One region of the Jeotgalicoccus saudimassiliensis genome, then DNA from elsewhere that is predicted to be linked to it. Evidence: predicted binding sites of a transcription regulator. Region 1 holds the regulator's gene; the other holds the start of a gene.
The links. Region 1 encodes CtsR, which represses protease genes until heat stress. Its sites were predicted from a motif close to ATGGTCAATAAAGGTCAAACA; they were not measured.
Positions count from the first base shown of each region.

Region 2: the regulator CtsR is predicted to act here: its motif matches at 2,052-2,072, upstream of clpB (ATP-dependent chaperone ClpB).

Region 1 is NZ_CCSE01000001.1:1,749,968-1,761,505, reverse strand. Features, by position in the region: gene RZ44_RS08750 (anthranilate synthase component I family protein) at 1-96, shown strand, start outside; gene RZ44_RS08745 (ATP-dependent Clp protease ATP-binding subunit) at 152-2,596, opposite strand; gene RZ44_RS08740 (protein arginine kinase) at 2,599-3,612, opposite strand; gene RZ44_RS08735 (UvrB/UvrC motif-containing protein) at 3,605-4,117, opposite strand; gene RZ44_RS08730 (CtsR family transcriptional regulator) at 4,122-4,589, opposite strand; gene RZ44_RS08725 (NupC/NupG family nucleoside CNT transporter) at 4,862-6,073, shown strand; gene RZ44_RS08720 (ZIP family metal transporter) at 6,140-6,949, opposite strand; gene RZ44_RS08715 (MurT ligase domain-containing protein) at 7,071-8,396, shown strand; tRNA gene RZ44_RS08710 (tRNA-Ile) at 8,500-8,573, opposite strand; tRNA gene RZ44_RS08705 (tRNA-Gly) at 8,596-8,670, opposite strand; tRNA gene RZ44_RS08700 (tRNA-Val) at 8,693-8,768, opposite strand; gene RZ44_RS08695 (nuclease-related domain-containing protein) at 9,231-10,205, opposite strand; gene lysS (lysine--tRNA ligase) at 10,380-11,538, opposite strand, start outside.
Region 2 is NZ_CCSE01000001.1:295,413-306,950, forward strand. Features, by position in the region: gene RZ44_RS01470 (Cof-type HAD-IIB family hydrolase) at 1-639, opposite strand, end outside; gene RZ44_RS01475 (metal-sulfur cluster assembly factor) at 774-1,070, shown strand; gene RZ44_RS01480 (undecaprenyl-diphosphate phosphatase) at 1,123-1,947, opposite strand; gene clpB (ATP-dependent chaperone ClpB) at 2,112-4,700, shown strand; gene RZ44_RS01490 (glycerol-3-phosphate dehydrogenase/oxidase) at 4,748-6,403, opposite strand; gene glpK (glycerol kinase GlpK) at 6,427-7,926, opposite strand; gene RZ44_RS01500 (YjzD family protein) at 8,031-8,231, opposite strand; gene RZ44_RS01505 (ABC transporter ATP-binding protein) at 8,541-9,587, shown strand; gene RZ44_RS01510 (ATP-binding cassette domain-containing protein) at 9,584-10,516, shown strand; gene RZ44_RS01515 (ABC transporter permease) at 10,525-11,487, shown strand.

The DNA.
Region 1 (11,538 bases):
GATTCCACTCCGGAAAACGAATATCAGGAAACAATCAACAAAGCGAGTGCACTGTTTAATGCCGTCAACCTTGCTGAAGAAGTGTTCCATTCATAAATTTATGTAAGCAAAACCCCAATCCTCAAAAAATTGAGTGATTGGGGTTTTTATATTACTGCTCGACAGCGTCTGCTTCTTTTTCTTTCGTTGTGACTTTAAATTCATCATCTTTGTAATCGACTGTAACGAGTTTATTTTCAAAGACTTCACCTGACAGCAGTGACTCACTGAGTGTGTCCTCAATATTTTTTTGAATGCTTCTCGCAAGCGGACGTGCACCATATTCCGGATCATAGCCTTCTTCTGCGATGCGTTCAGTTGCTTTGTCTGTCACTTCAATGTGAATGTTCTGATCCGACAGACGTTCTCGAAGCTGTTCAATCATCAGGCTGACAATTTCTTTAAGATGTTCTTTTTCAAGTTTGTGGAACACGATTATGTCGTCCACACGGTTAATAAATTCAGGTCTGAAAGTGTTTTTAAGTTCTTTCATCATCGTACTGCGGACATTTTCATAGCTGTCTGCAGCAGGTCCGCCGAATCCGACGAATCTCTGGTCCTGCAGTTCACGTGCACCGACGTTCGAAGTCATCACGATAATCGTGTTGCGGAAATCGACTGTACGGCCGTTTGAATCTGTTAAACGTCCGTCATCCAGCACCTGCAGGAGCATGTTAAACACGTCAGGGTGTGCTTTTTCAATTTCATCAAACAGTACCAATGAATATGGCTTTCTTCTGACTTTTTCAGTCAGCTGTCCGCCGTCATCATAGCCGACATACCCCGGAGGCGAACCGACCAGACGGGACACCGAATGTTTCTCCATATACTCACTCATATCGACTCGGATCATCGCATCTTCTTCACCGAACATCGTTTCGCTGAGTGCTTTTGCAAGCTCGGTTTTACCGACACCTGTCGGCCCGAGGAAGATAAAGCTTCCGATTGGACGTTTCGGATTCTTAAGTCCTGCACGCGCACGTCGGACAGCTTTTGAAATCGACGTGACTGCATCCGACTGGCCGATAACACGCTCGTGTAAGATCGACTCGAGATTTAACAGTCTGTCCGATTCATCTTCTGCGATTTTAGCAAGCGGAATGCCGGTAATCCCCGCAACGACCAGCTCGATGTCAGAAGGCATTACCGACTGGGATGAGTCGCCCTGTTCTTTTTTCCAGTTCTCTTCGCACTCTTTCACCTGGCGTTCAATTTTTGTCTGCTGATCGCGGTAGTTTGCAGCCGCTTCAAATTCCTGGCTCTGCACTGCCGCGTCTTTTTCTTTTTTCACAGTTTCGAGCTGCGTTTCAAGATCTTTTAAGTCAGGCGGTGCAGCATAACTTCTCAGTCTTACTTTCGATGACGCTTCATCGATTAAGTCGATTGCTTTATCCGGCAGGAAACGATCCTGAATATACCGGTCACTCATACGTACCGCCGCTTCAAGCGCCTCGTCTGTAATCGTCAGACGGTGATGCGCTTCGTAACGGTCTCGGAGCCCTTTTAAGATCAGCAGTGCATCTTCTGCACTCGGCTCATCGACCATTACCGGCTGGAAACGGCGTTCCAGCGCCGCATCTTTTTCAATGTGTTTTCTGTATTCATCGAGCGTCGTCGCACCGATGCACTGCAGTTCACCGCGGGCAAGTGCAGGTTTTAAAATGTTCGAGGCATCGATTGCACCTTCTGCACCTCCGGCACCGATCAGCGTGTGCAGCTCATCGATAAACAGTACAACGTTGCCGGCTTTATGAATTTCATCCATGACTTTTTTCATGCGTTCTTCAAACTCACCGCGGTATTTCGTACCTGCAACAACCGTTCCCATGTCGAGTGACATGACACGTTTGTTTTTAAGATTTTCAGGCACTTCATTGTGAATAATTGCCTGTGCAAGGCCTTCTGCAATGGCCGTTTTACCTACACCCGGTTCACCAATCAGCACCGGGTTGTTTTTCGTTCTGCGGCTCAGTATCTCAACAACACGTGTAATTTCTCCTGAACGGCCGATTACCGGGTCCAGACGCTCTTCTCTTGCGATCTGTGTTAAATCACGTGCAAGTGAATCAAGCGTCGGTGTGTTCGTCTCTCTTTCGACACTGCTGTGTGACTGGAACGACTCAGGATTGCCGAGCATTTTAATCACAGCTGCACGCGCTTTTGTAATGTTCAGATCAAGGTTGGCAAGAACACGCGCTGCCACGCCTTCACTTTCACGGATTAAACCGAGCAGCAGGTGCTCTGTTCCGACGAAATTGTGGTGAAGCTTGCGCGCCTCATCCATCGACAGTTCGATGACTTTTTTGGCACGGGGTGTGTAGTGAATCGATGATGCTTTTTCCGAACCTGTATTAATTAAGTTATGCACTTCTTCATTAACACGCTTTTCATCAATATTAAATGATGCAAGAACTTTAGCTGCGATACCTTCCTGTTCTTTAACGAGGCCGAGCAGCAGATGTTCCGTACCGATATTAGAGTTTTTTAGTGTGATTGCTTCTTCCTGTGCGTATGCCAGCACTTTCTGGGCACGCTCTGTTAATTTACCAAACAACATACTTATTCCCCTCCTAATAATTCACGCATTATGGCTGCCCGCGCACTTTCCGCTGCAGTGCCGTGTGAATCGTATTCTGTTTCTGTATTTAACCGGTCTTTCACGAATGCCGGCTGAATCAGCTGGAACCATTCCTGAAAGTTAAAACCTTCAACTTCTATATAGGATAAATCAATTCCGAGCTTCACATTGCTTAAATGCATTGAAGCTTCCTTTAAAGATAATTTATAGGCATGCCCGAGAATACCGAGTGAACGGCTGACTGCATCGAGCGTATCTATTGTCTTTAATTTCTCTCTTGCCATGCGCTCTTCTTCTATTAAACGATTTTTCAGTTCATTTAAATTGTTAATAATGACCGTTTCTTCAAATCCGAGCGTCACCTGATTTGACAGCTGATAAACCGAGCCCAGCGGCTCAGAGCCTTCCCCGTATATACCACGCAGCGTAAAACCGAAACGTGTGAGGTTGTTATGGAATCTTTGAATTTTGTTCGTCGCTGTCAGCGCCGGCAGGTGAAGCATCACCGATGCCCGCATACCTGTACCGATGTTCGTCGGACACGCCGTTAAATAACCGTATTGTTCATCAAAAGCATATTCTATCCGTGCTTCCAATGTATCATCTATCCGGTTCGCTTTCTCATAAAGCGTCTCGAGCGGAATATTCACCCCGAGCGCCTGAATACGAAGATGATCTTCTTCGCCGAGCATGACGGAAGCATCTTCATCATTATTGATGAAAACACGTGTGCCGTGTCTCGCAAAATTCGGACTGATTAAATGCTTTTCAACAAGTATTGCCCTGTCTTGAACCGACAGCTCTTTCATCGGAGTGAAACCGTAATCCGGAAGCACTTTGGAAACGAGCCCGGACAGTGCCTCAAGATCTTCATCATCCTCGAGCATATGTGTAAACGGCACACCTTTAATATTCCGTGCAAGACGGATCCGGGAGGACATTTCTATTTCTGTGTTTACTGCATTTTTAATCCACGAACTCGTCTGTCTATTCACTTGTCCCACCGTCCTTCAGCACCTGAATCTGATCGCGGATGACCGCTGCTTCCTCAAAAGCCTGCGCTTTCACTTTTTCCTGCAGTGTACGCTCAAGTGTTTCAATGTCTCGTTTCAATTTCAGTGTATCGTGCGCCTGAGTCGGTATTTTACCGACATGACGCTGCTGATTCAGCTGCACTCTCGTAACGATTTCAGGAACGTACCGTTCAAAATATTCATAGCAGTGGCTGCAGCCGAACAGACCGTTTTTCACGATGCTCTGCAGTGTTGAATCGCACGTCGGGCAGACGTACTTTTCTGTTTCCGCCTGTCCGCGCTGTGAATTGCCCGCAAGCATTTTTAACAGCGTCTGAATATCAAACGGATTATCTGTCTGATTATAATTTATATCCATCGATTGATTGGCGCATTGTTCACATAAATACTGTTCTTTGTGAGTGAGCCCCGAACCTTTGGAAATATGAATTACCGCTTCGCGTTCATTGCATATTTCACATTTCATATCATCACTCCTTCGCGTAGAGTATGGCTGTAATTATACGTCGTAAAATTTTCGCTCTTAAAATATCTCTGTAGGGCAGTTCAAGCGATAAAATTTCACGCTTCATTACTGCATCTATAATCTGTGCTTCGCGGTAGGTAATGACTTCATTCTCATACATCGACTGCACCAGGTGTTCTGCATTTAACTGGGAAATATTCTCCCCGATTAAATTCTGCAGGTGTGCCAGATACTCAGTCTCGGAATGAGTTTCGACTTTTGTAATTCTTATGTAGCCGCCCCCGCCGCGCTTACTTTCCACAACATATCCATGTTCATTTGTGAAACGGGTTTTTATAACGTAGTTTAATTGAGATGGTACACAATCAAATTTTTCAGCGATGTGCGCACGTTTAATCTCAACGACTTCATTGCCAGATTGCTCAATCATATCTTTCAAATACTGCTCAATGATATCCGACATATTACGCATATCATCACTCCTCCTTGACCAACTTTGACTAAAGTATACATTCTGTGCGTTTTTTTGGCAAATCAATTGTCCTGCATTTCCCGGAAAATATTTAATGTTCGGATTTCTCAGCTGTCCTGATTTTTTTGTTCATTTTTATCAAATTCCCCTTTATTTCTGTAACCGTTTGCATTATAATGATTCAGTATCGCGTTTATGTAACATTTACTTTATAATTAAATGAAACATATACATAGAGAACAATTTCATAAATTAAATTTTGGAGGCTTATTATGAGTATTGTAATGGGAATAGTAGGTATACTATTCGTTATCTTCCTTGCATGGGTCGCAAGTACTAACAAGAAACTTGCATTCAGGCACTGGAAAAACATCCTTTTACTGCTTGCACTTCAGGTGCTTGCCGCTTTCTTATTCCTGAGTACTACAGGTGGACAGACATTCATCCTGTGGCTTGCAAATGCGTTCGATGAATTACTTGGTTTCGCGAGAGAAGGCGGATTGTTCGTCTTTGGAGATCTGATGAATACTGCTGAAGGAGAACCTGCAAACGTGTTCTTATTCAACGTATTGCTTCCGATTATCTTCATCTCTGCAATTATCGGTATTTTATCATTCACGAGAGTCCTGCCGTTCGTCATTAAAGGTATCGGATTCCTGCTTACGAAGATCACTGGTATGCCTTACATAGAGTCATACAACGGTGCGGCATCAATGATGCTTGGACAGTCGGAAGTTTTTGTTTCACTGAAAAACCACCTTCCGAAAATGACAACAGCGCGTCTTTACACTTTATCTGCTCAGGCAATGAGTTCAATCTCACTGTCAATCGTCGGTGCATTCTTCACAATGCTCGACCCGCAGTATGTAATTATCGCAATCATTCTTAACCTGTTCGGTGTTTACGTAATTGTTCACATCATCAACCCGTACGCGGAAGAAATTAACGACGGTGACGTTGAAATTTCAACTAACCCTGAGCAAGGTAAATCTTTCTTCCAGGTGCTTGGCGACTACATCATCGACGGTGGTAGAATCGTTCTTATCGTAGGTGCAATGCTTATCGGGTTTATCGCTTTAATCGGTCTGTTAAATAACTTATTCCTGTTAATTCCGGGATCAAACTTATCATTCCAGGACATTCTTGGCTATATCTTCATGCCGATTGCATTCCTGATTGGTATTCCATGGGATGAAGCACAGACTGCCGGTTCATTAATGGCAACAAAACTTATCACTAACGAATTCGTAGCAATCTTAGAATTCATGCCGTTAGCAGAAACTCTGTCTCAGAAAACACAGGCAATGCTTTCAGTATTCCTTATTTCATTCGCTAACTTCGCAAGTATCGGTATTATCGCCGGTTCTGTTAAAGGTCTTCACGGCGAAAGCGGAGATAAAGTTGCTAAATTCGGTCTTAAATTAGTATACGGTGCTACACTCGTTTCATTACTGAGTGCTACAATCATCGGATTCTTCTACTAAGATTAAAAATTATACAAAAACTCCGGATGACAATTGTCATCCGGAGTTTTTTCTGTTTATATTATCCTAGCCAAGCGCAACGTCCAGCACCATCATAATCGAAAAGCCGATCATAAATGCGAACACCGCCACATCGGAATGTCCGTTTTTCTGCGTGCCGGGAATAACTTCTTCCACAACGACGAATATCATCGCCCCTGCCCCCGCTGCCAGTGCAAACGGCAATACCGGTTCCATTAATCCGATTAATAATACACCCACAAGGGCCGCCATCGGCTCTACTATTGCCGACATCCATCCCCAGAAGAACGCACGTCTTCTGGATGCCCCGTCACCGCGGAGCGGCATCGCTACAGCCGTTCCTTCCGGGATATTCTGCAGACCGATACCGATTGCGAGCGTCAGCGCACTCATCGCCATTACCGGGTCACCGCTTAAGCCGGCTGCACCAAAAAGAATACCGATTGACAGTCCCTCAGGGATGTTGTGAAGTGTCAGCGACGTAATGAGCAGAGTACTGCGTCTTGAAGTATTATACGCCAGACCTTCCGGGGCATCTTCGCCCCGGTGGCGGTGCGGAATCAGTTTATCGAAGACGTAAATAAATAATGCACCGCCGAGCACGCCTACTAATGCAGGGAACCACTCTCCTACCGGATTATCGGCGCTCGCTTCGATTGCCGGCGCGAGAAGCGACCAGAAACTTGCTGCTATCATGATGCCGCCGGCAAAGCCGAGCGTTATATTTAAGAAGTTTTCGCTTACACCTTTTGTGAGGAATACAATTGCTGCGCCGAGACCCGTCATGCTCCACGTGAACAACGTGGCGAGTAAGGCCTGCTGCCATGCTTCCAAACTCATAAAGAAATCCAACATGTTTACTCTCCTCAGTGATTAATATTGTTTATTATAACGCTTTTCAAAAAATTATAGTACCGAATATACCTTGATGTTATAATTGATACCCAACAGTCTTAAGTTAAAGGAGCGTACACTAATGACAGTCTTATCCACTATAGCCAAAAGCGCAGGGAAGTTAACGCATTATTTACTGACGACATTTACTAAAGGCGGAGGCAGCAGCCTGCCCGGTAAAATCGCTCTTTCAATCGATAAAAACCTGCTTCGCAATCTCGCGAAAAATTACGATGTTATCGTAATTACAGGAACTAACGGTAAAACTTTGACAACGACTCTGACGACAAATGTTCTGTCCAGAAAATACAAGAATATCATTACCAACCGTACAGGTTCCAATATGAAACAGGGCATCGTCGGCGCATTTCTGAATGCACCCCGTACGACAAAAGACGCGATTGCCATTCTCGAAGTCGACGAAGGTTCATTAAAAAATGTCGTTTCAGAGCTGCAGCCGAGACTTTTTGTACATACTAACATCTTCAGTGATCAACTCGATCGTTACGGTACAACTGATAAAATCTATGAACTGCTGCTTGATGCAGCGCGCGAAGTGCCCGATGCAGCCATCATAGCAAACGGCGATCTGCCCCTGTTCAATTCGCACACGCTGAACAACGAACAGAAGTTTTTCGGTTTCGATACAGATATTGAATCAAGCGACCGGACAAAAGAGGATGCACACTGTCCTGAATGCCGCCACACTTTGGAATACAATCATTTCACATACGCCAACCTCGGCGATTATCATTGTCCGTCATGCGGATTCAAACGACCGGAACTCGATTACAAAGTGACCGGTGTGCAGGAACTCGACGTGACACACTCAACGTTTAAACTGGATAACGATCCGTTCACACTTCACAACGCAGGTATATATAACATCTATAATGCACTTGCAGCATACAGCGTCGGTAAGTACTTCGATGTCCCGACAGCGGACATTAAGGAAGCATTTAATGAAAACGAACGCGTTTTCGGCCGTCAGGAAGTCATTATCGCATACGATAAAAAAATCATCCTGAACGTCGTGAAAAACCCGGTCGGACTGGACCAGGTACTGAACCTGGTTAAACTTGAAAAAGAGCCGTTCACACTCGTTGCATTGCTCAATAACCGTCCGGCAGACGGCGTTGATCTGAAGTGGCTGGACGATACACACTTCGAGTCACTGACAGACCTTAATATCGAGAAAATCATCACAGGCGGTATCGCCGTCGATACGATGACCGACCGTCTGGTAACAGCAGGCTTCGACAGAGATAATATCGATGCTGCCGGTGACCTTTCAAGCGTCATCGAAGCGATAGAACATGCACCGACAACGCAGATTCATATGCTTGCAACGTACACAGCAATGCTTGAAATCCGTAAAGCACTAATCGACAAAGGTCATTTAAAATAATATTTATTTTCTACTGTACAGGATGTTAATCCTGTACATTTTTTTATGTGTAAAACAAAAAATCACTCCCGACTTAAAAGTCGAAAGTGATATCTATTGTGAGTGGGCCTAAGTGGACTCGAACCACCGACCTCACGCTTATCAGGCGTGCGCTCTAACCAGCTGAGCTATAGGCCCCTGTTAATTTACAAAAAAAAAATGGAGCGGAAGACGGGATTCAAACCCGCGACCCCCACCTTGGCAAGGTGGTATTCTATCACTGAACTACTTCCGCATTTTAAAAATATGTAATTAAATGGTGGAGAATGACGGGCTCGAACCGCCGACCCTCTGCTTGTAAGGCAGATGCTCTCCCAGCTGAGCTAATTCTCCTGGAAAGCAAAATCAAACTAATATATATAATATAGATTCACTGTAAATTTGTCAATAGATTTTTACATAATATTAATAAAATATAGGGTGTGGGCGGATGCGACGTGACTCATTGCGGAGTAAATGCAAATACTCGGCAATGACACACGCTCATTGCGGAGTACACGCAAATACTCGGCAATGACGCACGCTCATTGCGGAGTAAACACAAATACACGGCAATGACACGCGCTCATTGCGGAGTAAACACAAATACACGGCAATGACGCACGCTCATTGCGGAGTAAACGCAAATACTCGGCAATGACGCACGCTCATTGCGGAGTAAATACAAATACACGGCAATGACGCACGCTCATTGCGGAGTAAACGCAAATACTCGGCAATGATGCACGCTCATTGCGGAGTAAACGTAAATATACGGGAATGACGCACGCTCATTGCGGAGTATCATACAAAATTCTACTGAATTTTATCTTTATAGCGCTGATTCTCGCGAATTTCTGCTATCGTCTCCAGCCAATCATAATATTTAAAGGTATATGTTGTTTTCCGGCCGTTCCCTTCTGAATGACAGTGCTTCTTAAGAAAACGATAAACCCCGTCTTCCGAAATTTGATTATCGATCAAACGCAGAATCGATTGTTTTGTAATCGGCTGCTTATAAAACAGGTACTTGTGGTCACTCATCGTGCGAAGGAGATGAGTTTCATTACTCTCTACCGTCCCGCACGCTGAGCATTTAAATTGGAATCTTTTTTTGATTAATTCAAAACTCTCGCATTCTCCGCAGTACAGTCCGCGCTTTATTCTTCCAAGATCCGCCGCTTCTTCAAAATATGGATTTTCAGCAATGGCCGATTTCACGAGATGCACAATGTCTTTTGCACTTCCCCCAAGCCGTTCGTCCCTGAATTTCCTGAAGTAATTTCGCAGCTGATTCCGCATCACCGTTTCACTCCATACATGTTCACTTTCAGTTGTTAATCTGAAGTCATCTCCCATAAAAATTACGGCACCGTCTACATAAAATTTCATCTTCGATTCATCCCGCAGCTGAATAATCTTTCCTTTGGCACGGCTCAGCTGGTTATGTGCATTGTCTTTCAGCTGCCTGCCGTTACGGAACCAGCTGTTATTTTCAAAATGATAGTCTCCGGAATAATTTTCAATTTCATTAACCGCAACACGTTCATCACTAATAATAATACTGTCAAACTGAGTAACAGACTTTCCGGTTTTTAAATACAGGTCCCTTAATACATAAACACTGTCATGGCCGGTTTCATCAAAAACCTGATCGTACAGACACTCCCCTTCAAACCCTTTTTCAATATTGTATAAATTCCGCTTCTCTTCAAAATTCAATTCCGTTCTCTTACCGAGTGCTTTATAATACAGCAATTCAGGTGACATCAGACGCCGGTTTAAAAACATTTCATCCCTCCCAAAATTAGCTTTCACCTCTTATATAATAGGTGAAAATAAAATGATTTCCACCAAATTTCAAACGTCATACAAATATAGTAAAACCAGTTAAATTTCCGCACAATAACACAAAAACCGCTCTCCCCTCACGGGGAAAGCGGCGTTAAGTCAAATCCAAATATATTATCTTTCACGCATTGACGGGAATAAGAGTACGTCTCTGATCGATGACGAGTCCGTAAGGAGCATTACCAGACGGTCGATACCAATTCCAAGTCCGCCTGTCGGAGGCAGGCCGTATTCCATTGCTTCAAGATAGTCTTCGTCCATCTCGTGTGCTTCGTCGTTTCCTGCGTCGCGTTCTGCAACTTGTGACTCAAAACGTTCTCTCTGATCGATCGGGTCGTTAAGCTCTGTAAATGCGTTCGCGTGTTCGCGGCGCACGATAAACAGCTCGAAACGGTCCGTAAAACGAGGGTCTTCATCGTTTTTCTTCGCAAGCGGCGAAATTTCAACCGGATGGCCGTAAACGAATGTCGGCTGAACCAGTTCTTCTTCAACTTTCTGCTCGAAAAATTCGTTCAGGATGTGACCGTAAAGCATGTTGTCATCGATTTCAACATTATGTTCTTTTGCTGAAGCTCTCGCTTCTTCCACTGTTTCAATGTCATAGAAGTTTACGCCTGTGAATTCGTTGACGATATCCACCATGTGAACGCGTCTCCATTCAGGTGTCAGGTCAATTTCTTCACCGTCGTAAGTCACTTTCATCGTCCCGTTTACTTTCTCGGCGATGTAGGCAACCATTTCTTCTGTAAGTTTCATAATATCTTTGTAGTCAGCGTATGCTTCGTACAGTTCCATCATCGTAAATTCAGGATTGTGACGTGTCGATACGCCTTCGTTTCTAAATACGCGGCCGATTTCGTACACTTTTTCAATCCCGCCGATAACAAGGCGTTTTAAGTGCAGCTCAAGCGCGATACGCATAAACAGATCTCTGTCCAGCGCGTTATGGTGAGTAATGAACGGACGTGCCTGTGCACCACCCGCGATTGAATGCATCATCGGCGTCTCCACTTCCAGGAAACCGATGCTGTCCAGGTAGTTACGCATTTCCTGAATAATTCTGCTGCGTTTGATAAACGTCTCTCTTGATTCTTTACTGGTAATCAGATCAAGGTAACGTTTACGGTAACGTTCTTCAACGTCTTTTAAGCCGTGGTATTTATCCGGCAGCGGACGAAGCGCTTTCGTCAGCAACGTGAATTCTGTCGGTTTAATTGACAGTTCTCCCGTGTTCGTTTTGAACATCGGTCCTTTAACGCCGACAAAGTCACCA
Region 2 (11,538 bases), 1.5 Mb from region 1:
AGTGCGGCTTTGCGGAATGTTTAAATATTCTCTGGCATAGTCGACACCGACTGCTTTGTTTATCCCTTTTTTAATAATTTCAAGTACAGGATAAGGTGCACCCCAGCGGCGCTGCTCAATAACTTCGGCAAACAGGTCATCGAGTGTCTTTCTAATGTTCGGCATTTCGGATTCCTCAGCCTGAACGAGAATACTCGTCACATCTTCAGTGACTGTTTCATACAGATTACCGACGCTTATTTCAGGGTTACCCATCTTAAATGCATCAAAGAGCACGCTGTCGTGGTAGTGAATATATATATTATCTTTTATTTCAGCAACGATATTTTTAATATTAAGCTCCGGTACAATTTTGGCGATTTCCCTGGTTACTTCAAGATCCAGTGTTTCATGCTTCATCTGGAAGTTGAAATCTGTCGGATGATGGACAAATGCACCGTTAAAGTTAACGACAGGCGTCGTCATTTTTAATTCTTTATAATATGGAACACTTGCCCGGTAGGGACGCCCGGTGGAGATCATCAGTTCGTGCCCCTGTTGTTTAAGTGTTGTGAGCACTTCTTTCGTATACGGAGTGATTGTCTTTTCATCCGTTAAAAGAGTACCGTCTAAATCTAAACAAATTAAATGCTTGTCCATATAAATCTCCCTTTTATTTGTGTTAATTAAAATGTTTCTTCTTAATAATAGCATTTATATTTATTGAATGTATAATTTTTGTTATAGTTATGATACATACACTACAGTAAGGAGTGATTAGTTTGGATAAAGCAATGGAAGAAAGCATGTACGGTGCGTTAGAGAACGTTATTGACCCCGAACTTGGTATAGATATAGTGAACCTTGGTTTAGTTTACGGTGTAAACCTCGACGACGAAGGTAATGCTGGTGTGGAAATGACATTAACTTCGATGGGGTGCCCGATGGGACCTCAGATTATGGGACAGGTGGAACACTGCCTGCTGGAACTGCCCGAAGTTAAAGATGTACAAATCGCAATCGTCTGGAACCCGCCATGGGATAAAGACAAGATGACACGTTATGCGAAAATCGCACTTGGGGTCAGCTAATTTAACTTAACAGCACAAAAAAGCCGCGAAGAATTTTCTTCGCGGCTTTTTTCTATGCCCAGATGAACTGGTAAAGTATTGAAAATGTTCCAAGTGCAAAACAGTAGTATACGAAAATAATCAGGTTACCGCGCTCCATAACATTTTGCAGCCATTTAACTGCAAAGTACGTTGCGATTACCGAAACGATAAACGCCAGCAGATAGGCAAGCCATAACGTATTCATGTTCGGATCATTAACGATGTCCCCAACGGACAGCATTGCAGTTCCGAGAGATACCGGAATATATAACAGGAAAGCGAAACGCAGTGCATTTTTCTGACTCAGGCCGACAGCGATTGCTCCGACAATTGATGCACCGCTTCGGCTGATACCGGGTGTTAATGCCATACACTGGGCTATACCGACAATAATTGAATCTTTTACAGTCAGGTCACCATCCTGTTTAACTCCGCGTTTATTTTTAATGAATAATAAGGCAACACCTGTAACAAGAAGCATTAAGCCGACAAACCCGACAGAAATATTATCCCCGATGACATCTTTTAATAACAAACCCGCAACACCGACAGGAATAGTAGCGATAATAAGACAGATTATATATTTGAAATCGGTCACTGCGTCGTTATCTCTGGCACCGTTAAAAACAAATCTCCATAAGTTTTTAATGATACTGATAATATCTTTTCTGTAAACTGTAAGAATTGCAAGGAGTGAAGCTGTGTTTAAAAATATTTCAAACGACAATCCTGAAGCTTCAATTCCAAACAGCTCGCGTGCAATAACGAGATGGCCGCTGGATGAAACCGGAATCGGCTCGGTAATTCCCTGAAGCAATCCTAAAAATACATATTTAATAATAGTAATGATATCCAACTTTATAAATCCTCCTTAAAAGACCCATCAATAAATATATGATAAATTGCACAATATTGCTATTAATTACTTGATTTAAAGATGGAAAAGCGTATAATTAAATTAAGGTCAAAAAAGGTCAAACTAATTTGAACCTTAATTTTACTTAACCGAGGTGAAGTAAATTGGATATTAACAAGATGACAGTGAAAGTGCAAAACATAATTGAACGTGCGCAGCAGTATTCACAGGAACTGAAACTGCAGTCGATCGAACCCGAAGCGGTCATAAAAGCGATGCTGACGGCAGATGAAAGTATGAGTGCTGATATACTGACCCGCGCAAAAATTAATACAGACAATATTATTGAAGCTTACGATGAAAAATTAAGTAAATACAATTCGGTAACCGGAGACAGCGTTGAATACGGCGTATATATGTCGGACGGCTTTTCGAAGCTGTATAACAAAGCTGAAAAGAAAATGGCGGAAATGGAAGACTCATTTATCTCCCAGGAGCATATGCTTCTTGCAGCGCTTGAAGAAGACAATATATTAAAAGAGGCCGTCGTCAATAAAGCGGACATTATTAAAGAAATCATAAAGAAAATCAGAGGGGGAAACCATGTGACAACACAAAATCCTGAAAACCAGTATGAAGTGCTGGAAAAATACGGCCGTGATCTGGTCGAAGAAGTCAGAAACGGCAATGTAGACCCTGTAATCGGTCGCGATGAGGAAATCCGCGACACAATCCGTATACTGAGCCGTAAACGTAAAAACAATCCGGTGCTGATCGGTGAACCCGGTGTCGGTAAAACAGCAATCGTTGAAGGACTGGCACAGCGTATCGTGCGTAAAGACGTGCCGGACAGCCTGCTCGACAAAACAGTATTCGAGCTCGATTTAACATCGCTCGTTGCAGGTGCTAAATACCGCGGTGAATTTGAAGAAAGACTGAAAGCAGTTTTAAAAGAAGTGAAGGAATCAGACGGCAGAATTATTCTCTTTATCGATGAAATTCATATGCTGGTCGGTGCCGGTAAAACAGACGGTGCAATGGATGCCGGCAATATGCTGAAACCGATGCTGGCACGAGGCGAGCTGCACTGCATCGGCGCAACGACGACAAATGAATACCGGGAATATATTGAAAAGGATTCGGCGCTCGAAAGACGTTTCCAGAAAGTACAGGTGCCGGAGCCGGATGTCGAAGATACGATTTCCATTTTGCGCGGACTTAAAGAACGCTACGAAGTACACCACGGTGTACGCATTACCGACCGTGCACTCGTCGCTGCAGCGGAATTATCGGACCGTTATATTACGGATCGTTTCCTGCCGGACAAAGCAATTGACTTAATGGATCAGGCAAGTGCGACAATCCGTACTGAAATGGGTTCAAACCCGACAGAACTCGATCAGATTAACCGCCGTGTTATGCAGCTTGAAATTGAGGAGCAGGCATTAAAAGGCGAAAAGGATACAGTATCTGCAAATCGTCTGGCTGAACTGCAAACAGAGCTCGGCGATATAAAAGAAGAACAGAAAACATTGCAGAACAAAGTTGAAAAAGAAAAAGAACAGATTCAAAAAGTGAATGACAAGCGTGCCGAAGTCGACAAAGTGCGTCAGGAGCTTGAAGAAGCTGAAAACAATTACGAACTTGAACGTGCAGCGGAACTCCGCCACGGTAAACTGCCTCAGCTTGAAAAAGAACTTGCGGAATTTGAAGCTGAAATGGAAACCGCATCGGACGAAGGACGTATAATAAGAGAAGTTGTGACCGAGGAGGAAATCGGCTTTATCGTCAGCCAGTGGACCGGTATTCCGGTAACGAAGCTCGTTGAAACCGAAAAAGATAAACTGCTTAAACTTTCTGATATACTTCACGAGCGTGTCGTTGGCCAGGATGAAGCGGTGGATCTTGTCGCTGATGCTGTAATCAGAGCACGTGCAGGAATTAAGGATCCTGACAGACCAATCGGAAGCTTCCTGTTTTTAGGACCGACGGGTGTCGGTAAGACGGAGCTCGCGAAAGCACTTGCCGCAACGATGTTTGATTCGGAGAAACATATAATCCGCATCGATATGAGTGAATATATGGAAAAACATTCTGTCTCAAGGCTGATTGGTGCACCGCCGGGATACGTCGGTCATGAAGAGGGCGGACAGCTGACTGAAGCGGTACGCCGTCAGCCGTATTCAGTCATCCTGATGGATGAAGTGGAAAAAGCGCATTCCGACGTATTCAATATTCTGTTACAGCTTCTCGATGAAGGCCGGCTGACTGACTCAAAAGGGCGGAGTGTTAACTTTAAAAACACAATCGTTATTATGACTTCGAATATCGGCTCCCAGCATCTCCTGGACACGGTCGTTGTCGATGGTGAACTGAGCGATGAAACGAAAGATATTGTTATGGGTGAAGTTCATCAGTACTTTAAACCTGAAATTATTAACCGTATGGACGATATTGTCATGTTCAGTCCGTTAACCAAGAAAAATATGGGTGCGATTGTCGATCGTCTGCTCGTTGACCTAAACAGACGTCTCGATAATCAGCACATGTCACTTGAAGTAACGGACAGCGTGAAAAACTGGGTGGCTGAAAGTGCATATGAGCCGCAGTTTGGTGCCCGTCCGCTGAAACGTTTTATTCAGAAACATATCGAAACACCGCTTGCGAGAAAACTGATTGCGTCAGATTTGACTGAAGGACTGCATATTAAAGCAGATTATGTGGATGATGAACTGGTATTCGATATTAAATAATAAAATAAAGAGCGTCTGAAATGAAAATTTCAGACGCTCTTTTGCTGTTATCTCCTCGTATCTTCGATTGCAGCATCGAGTTCTTTGCTGTATTTGTTTTTTACTTCATCACCGAATCCAAGCGTATCCTGCAGCAGCTGTTCAACACCGCTCCGGTACATGAGCACATCGTCGATTTCGAAGTACAGCTTGCCGGAACGGCGGACGAAAAAGTCTGTCGGTTTAATTACCATTTCATGCAGTATACCGTATATAACTTCTGCATAAAGCGGCTTTGAAAGACCGTATTTTTCATGGTTGTTATTCGTAATGCCCGCATACTGATAAACAGCTTCGGCATTACTGCCGTATTTCATGGCGAGCACATGACCTTCATCCAGTGAAAGGCCGTAGCTCGGTGCTTTGCGGCTGATATTGTCGACGTAGTTCTGATAGCCGACACTGCCTCCGACTTTTCCGCCGGAGACCGGCTCGTTTTTAGTGGATACTTTCTTCAAATGCATTTTATGATGTTTTTTCAGATATTCCGAAACTTCATCGGTAATTTCCTCTGCCATATGACGGTAGCCTGTCAGTTTGCCGCCGGCAATAGTAATCAGGCCGCTCGTACTGTGCCATATTTCGTCTTTACGGGAAATGTCGGAAGCATTTTTGCTGCCGGACTGTATGAGCGGACGGATGCCTGCCCATGAAGATTCAATTTTAGAAACATCCAGATTTAAATCAGGAAACATAAAATTAACGGCATCGATCAGATATGTTTTATCTTCGGCATCAGCAGTTGGATTTTCCTTCTGTTCACCGTAAAAAGTATCCGTTGTGCCGACGTATGTTTTTCCTGCACGGGGAATTGCAAAAATCATCCGGCCGTCTTCTTTCGTGTCGAAGTACACCGCCTGGGTTAACGGGAAGTCCTCCTGCTTAAAGACAATATGAACACCTTTAGTATGAACCAGATGCTTTTTAGTCTGTTTGCCTGCCTGGTCATTTGCACGGACTTCATCGACCCACGGTCCTGAGGCATTGACGACAGCTTTACTTTTAATTTCATACGTTTCATTTTTGAGAACATCGGTCGCGGTAATACCCGTTACAGTCCCGTTGTCGTACAGGAACCCTTCAGCTTTGACATAGTTGACTGCATCTGCACCGTATGAAGCAGCTTTTTTCATAACTTCGATAGTCAGCCGTGAATCGTCAGTTTTATATTCCACGTAATGGCCGCCGCCGCGGAGCCCGTCGGTTTTAATGTTTGGGACGCGTTCAATGACTTCTTTTTTAGAAAGCATATTGCGGCGCTCATTTTTATCGACCTGTGCGAGAGCGTCGTAAACTTTTAACCCGAGACTTGTAGTAAACTCACCGAATGTCCCGCCTTTATGAAACGGCAGCAGCATCCATTCCGGTGTAGTAACGTGCGGACCGTTTTCATAAACAATAGCACGTTCGCGCCCGGTTTCACGGACGACGTTTACCTGCATTTGTTTTAAGTAGCGGAGACCGCCGTGAATTAACTTTGTACTGCGGCTGCTCGTACCGGCAGAAAAATCCTGCATTTCGACAAGTGCAACATTGAGCCCGCGCATCGATGCATCGAGAGCAATACCGGCACCTGTAATACCGCCGCCGATAATAAGCAGATCGTATTCAAATTTTGACATATGCTCGAGCTGGTGTTTTCTAGTGAGAGCGTTTAACATAATTCTCCTCCTGTATATAAACCTGATTAACTGTCTGCTTTAAACATCTGGGTGGCACGTACAGCGCTCTGCCAGCCGCTGTACAGAGATTGACGTTCTTTATCATCCATCAGCGGAGTAAATGTGGAGTCTGTTTTTTTAAGTGTCTCCAGTGCCTCCTGTGATTCAAAAAATTCCGTGGCAAGGCCGGCAAGATATGCGGCACCGAGTGCTGTAGACTCCAGTATTTCCGGGCGTTCAACATTAGTCTGCAAGATATCCGACTGGAACTGCATCAGGAAATTATTCGCCGATGCACCGCCGTCAACGCGGAGTCTGTCAATCGCAATACCTGCATCCAGCTGCATTGCATCCAGTACATCTTTTGTCTGGTAGGCAACAGCTTCAAGTGTCGCCCGGCTTATATGCGCTTTTGTGGCACCCCGGCTCAGCCCGAACATCGCACCGCGCGCTTCTGAATCCCAGTAGGGGGCACCGAGACCGGTAAAGGCTGGAACTACATAGACACCATCCGACGAATCAATCTCAAGTGCATACTGTTCGCTGACTTTTGAATCGCTGAAAAATTCAAGGCTGTCGCGCAGCCACTGAATCGCGCTGCCTGCAACAAAGATTGAACCTTCCAGAGCATAAGTCACTTTGCCGTTAATACCGATGGCAATTGTCGTTAACAGACCGTTGCTGCTCGTGGTCGGTTCTTCACCGGTATTCAGCAGCAGGAAGCAGCCGGTACCGTACGTATTTTTGGCGTCGCCTTCTTTGAAACAAGTCTGGCCGAACAGTGCTGCCTGCTGGTCACCGGCAATACCTGCAATCGGAATATTGTACCCGAAGAAATGGGATTTGGTCGTGTAGCCGTATACTTCACTCGAAGATTTTACTTCCGGAAGCAGTGCAGCAGGTACATCCAGTACTGACAATAAATCTTCGTCCCATTTGAGTTCATGTATATTGTATAAAAGTGTCCGGCTCGCATTCGTATAGTCAGTCACATGAGTTTCGCCTTCTGTAAATTTCCAGATGATCCAGCTGTCTATCGTACCGAAAAGAAGTTCGCCGTTTTCAGCTTTCTCTCTGGCACCTTCGACACGATCGAGAATCCACTTAATTTTCGTTCCTGAGAAATAAGGATCAATCAGGAGACCGGTCTTTTCACGGAACATCGGTTCATGACCCTGCTCCTTTAAAGTGCTGCATATATCAGCGGTTTGTCTCGACTGCCAGACGATTGCATTGTATATGGGAAGCCCTGTGTTTTTATCCCATATTACCGTCGTTTCCCGCTGATTTGTAATACCGATGGAGTCGATTTCTGCAGGAGTAACATTGTTTTCAATCATTACACCGGCAACGACTGACAAGACAGAGCTCCATATTTCATTGGCGTTGTGTTCCACCCAGCCGGAGCGGGGGAAGTACTGTGTAAATTCCCGCTGATTGGAAGCGGCAATTTGTCCGTCCCTGCCGATAAGCACAGCACGTGTACTCGTCGTTCCCTGGTCGATGGACATGACATATTTCTTCATATTTTATAACCTCCACAAAGGTGAAATTAAATAATAAATGACTATACCCGTTTTACGGTAAGTTAAATAAAATAAAAAAACCGGATTTCATAATGAAATCCAGTTTAGTGTTCGTCGCCCGCATGCGTGTGGTCAGCTGACATTTTAGTCAATCCGTCAAGAATGAAGATTGCTAATGTAATTGCAACAGCTAAAACAACACCGATCCAGAAATTAATCGGACCGCCTCCAGCAAGACTGTTTAGTATGAAGTTAACCATTTGAGTGAGCAGGAATGCCCAGAAAAATGTAACGAGATATCTCATGAGTGAGAAGCCTCCGATTTAACGTATTTTTATATATTCATTTTACATTAAAAAGTGTTCAAAGTATAGTACGAAAAAAATAATTACTGAAAACGCTTGCATTATTGAAAACGGTCTCATAAAATAAGAGTGCAAGTGATTATGCATAACTGCATATTCATAAATAATATACAGAAGAGTTTGTAATTTTTAGACAATTCGTATTGCCTTTTTGACTGTGTCTTTATACAATAGAAAAACAAACGTTAGATTTTACATAATTTGAAAAAGAGGAAAAGTTTTGACAAAGGGAAAGTTAAGGTGATTTAAGTGGGAGAAGAGCTACTGAGCGTTAAAAATCTGACGACATCCTTTAAAATCGACGGGAATTATTATCCCGCGGTTGACGGTGTATCACTCGATATTAAACCGAACGAAGTGGTGGCACTCGTAGGGGAGTCGGGTTCAGGTAAAAGTGCAACGGCGTTTTCATTAATGAAACTGCACCGTAAAGCACGTATCGAGGGGCAGGTTAATTTTGAAGGAAGGGACCTCCTTAAATATAATGAAAAAAAGATGAATAATATTCGGGGCGGGGAAATGGCGATGATTTTCCAGGATCCGATGACTGCGTTGAATCCGCTGATGAAAATAAAGCATCAGATTATGGAAACGCTGAAAATACATAAGACGAAAGCTAAAAGTGAAAGGGAAAGCTATGCGATTGAACTTCTGTCGAGAGTAGGTATTCCAAACCCGGAACGTGTCGGTGAAGCGTTCCCTCATGAGTTGTCAGGAGGAATGAGACAGCGTGTTGTTATCGCGATTGCGATTGCCAACAGACCGCGTCTGTTAATCGCAGATGAACCGACAACGGCACTGGATGTAACAATCCAGGCACAGATTCTTGATTTAATCAGAGAACTGCAGGAAGACCTGAACTCGGGTGTACTTCTCATTACACACGACCTCGGAGTCGTAGCTGAAATGGCTGACCGTGTTGCAGTTATGTACGCAGGACAGATTGTGGAAATTGCTCCGGTAAGAGAACTGTTCAAAAATCCGAAGCACCCGTACACAAGATCATTGCTGAACTCTCTGCCGAACGAAGATCAGCACGGCAGTAAACTTCATGTTATCGAAGGGGTAGTGCCTGCACTGAATAAAATGGAACGTGAATCATGCCGATTCGCTCCGCGTATTCCGTGGATTCCGGCTGAAGCTCATGAGCATAATCCGGAACTTCGCGAAATTTCCCCGGGGCACCACGTCCGCTGTACGTGCTACAAAGATTTCTACTTAAAATCAGATTCTGATACAGGAATACAAGTAGAACAGGCACAAATGGAAAACGCCGAAGAAGAGGTGACGGAATGAGCAATTTACTCGAAGTCAAAGATTTAAAAGTGTATTACCCGATCAAAGGGGGATTCTTCAATACAGTTAAAGACCATGTTAAAGCAGTAGACGGTGTGTCACTGAACATACCTCAGGGGACTACTTACGGTCTTGTAGGGGAATCGGGATCAGGTAAAACAACTACCGGTAAAGCAGTTATCGGTCTGAACCATATAACAGAGGGAGAAATACTTTTCGACGGCAAGCCGATTAGCGGCAGCGGAAAGTCGGTTGAAAACAGCCAGGAAATACAAATGATTTTTCAGGATCCATATTCATCACTGAACGTGCGTAAACGAGTTTTTGATATCGTCAGCGAGCCGATCAGAAACTACCATAAGCGTACGAAAGATGAACTGATTGCCGAAGTTTTAGGTCTGCTTCAGAAAGTCGGCCTTCCACCGGGTTCTCTTTACAAATATCCGCATGAATTTTCGGGCGGTCAGAGACAGAGAATTGGTGTAGCAAGAGCGATTGCCCTGAATCCAAAACTGATTATTGCAGATGAGCCAGTATCGGCACTGGACGTATCGGTTCAGGCGCAGGTGCTTAACTTTATGCAGGAGATTCAAGAAGAAATGGATTTAACGATGCTGTTTATCGCACATGACCTCGGTGTAGTCCGTCACATGTGCCAGCATATCGGAATTATGTATCAGGGCCGCCTCGTCGAAGAGGGGACAGCGGAAGAAATTTTTAATAATCCGCAGCATCTCTACACGAAACGTCTGATTGCGGCAATTCCAGATACAAATGTTGATAAAATTGATGAAAATCTTCACATCCGCCAGTCGGTTAAAGAAGAGTACGATCAGCATTTTCACGAATATTTAGATGAAGACGGCAGAGCATTGCCGCTGATTAACATATCGGCGACACATAAAGCAGCATTGCCGGCAAAGGGGTGAAGAGCTGAATGTTAAAATTTACTATTAGACGTCTGATTATATCGTTTCCGCAAATTATTTTACTGAGTATTTTAATATTCTTCCTGGGTTCTTTAATGCCGGGGGATGCACTGAGCGGTCTGATTGACCCGACGGTGCCTATTGAACAGATTGAACGTCTGCGCGAACAGATGGGATTAAATAATCCATGGTATATCCAGTACAGAGACTGGATGTTCTCAATGCTCCAGGGAGACTTCGGTCACTCGTTCTTTAAACAGCAGCCGGTACTCGATGTAATCGGGGACAGAATGCTGAATACTGTATGGCTGTCATTATTCTCGGCAGTATTAATTTACTTAATCGGTATTCCACTTGGCCTTGTGTCAGGACGCTGGAATGACTCACCGCTCGACAGCATTATTACAGGATACACATACTTAGGTTTCGCAACACCGACTTTCATCTTTGGTTTAGTTGTTCTTTTACTGTTCGGTTATACACTTGGCTGGCTGCCTACCGGTGGATCTGTCGGGGCAGGTATAACTCCGGGAACACTGGAATATGTCATCAGTAAGATACAGCACCTTGTCCTGCCGAGCTTCTCGATTGCCTTAATCGGACTGGTAGGAACAGTTCAGTACTTACGAAGCGGTATTATCGAAACAAAACAAAAAGACTTCATTACTTTAGCGCGTGCTAAAGGGGTGTCGGAAGGTAAAGTATATACAAAACACGTTTTCAGAAACTCAATTTTACCAATTGCAGCATTTTTCGGTTATGAAATTACTGCATTACTTGCCGGCTCACTGTTTATTGAACAGATATACGGTTATCCGGGAATGGGACGACTGTTCCTTGAATCAATTTCAATCCGTGACTTCTCGGTAGCGAACGTACTTATTCTCATGTACGGCATGCTCGCGATAATCGGTACGTTACTGTCGGATATTATTTTAAGTATTGTGGATCCTCGTATCCGCATTAAGTAAGGAGGGGTGTATATTGGCTAACGAAAGAGAAGAAAAAAGCAGAATCAATGA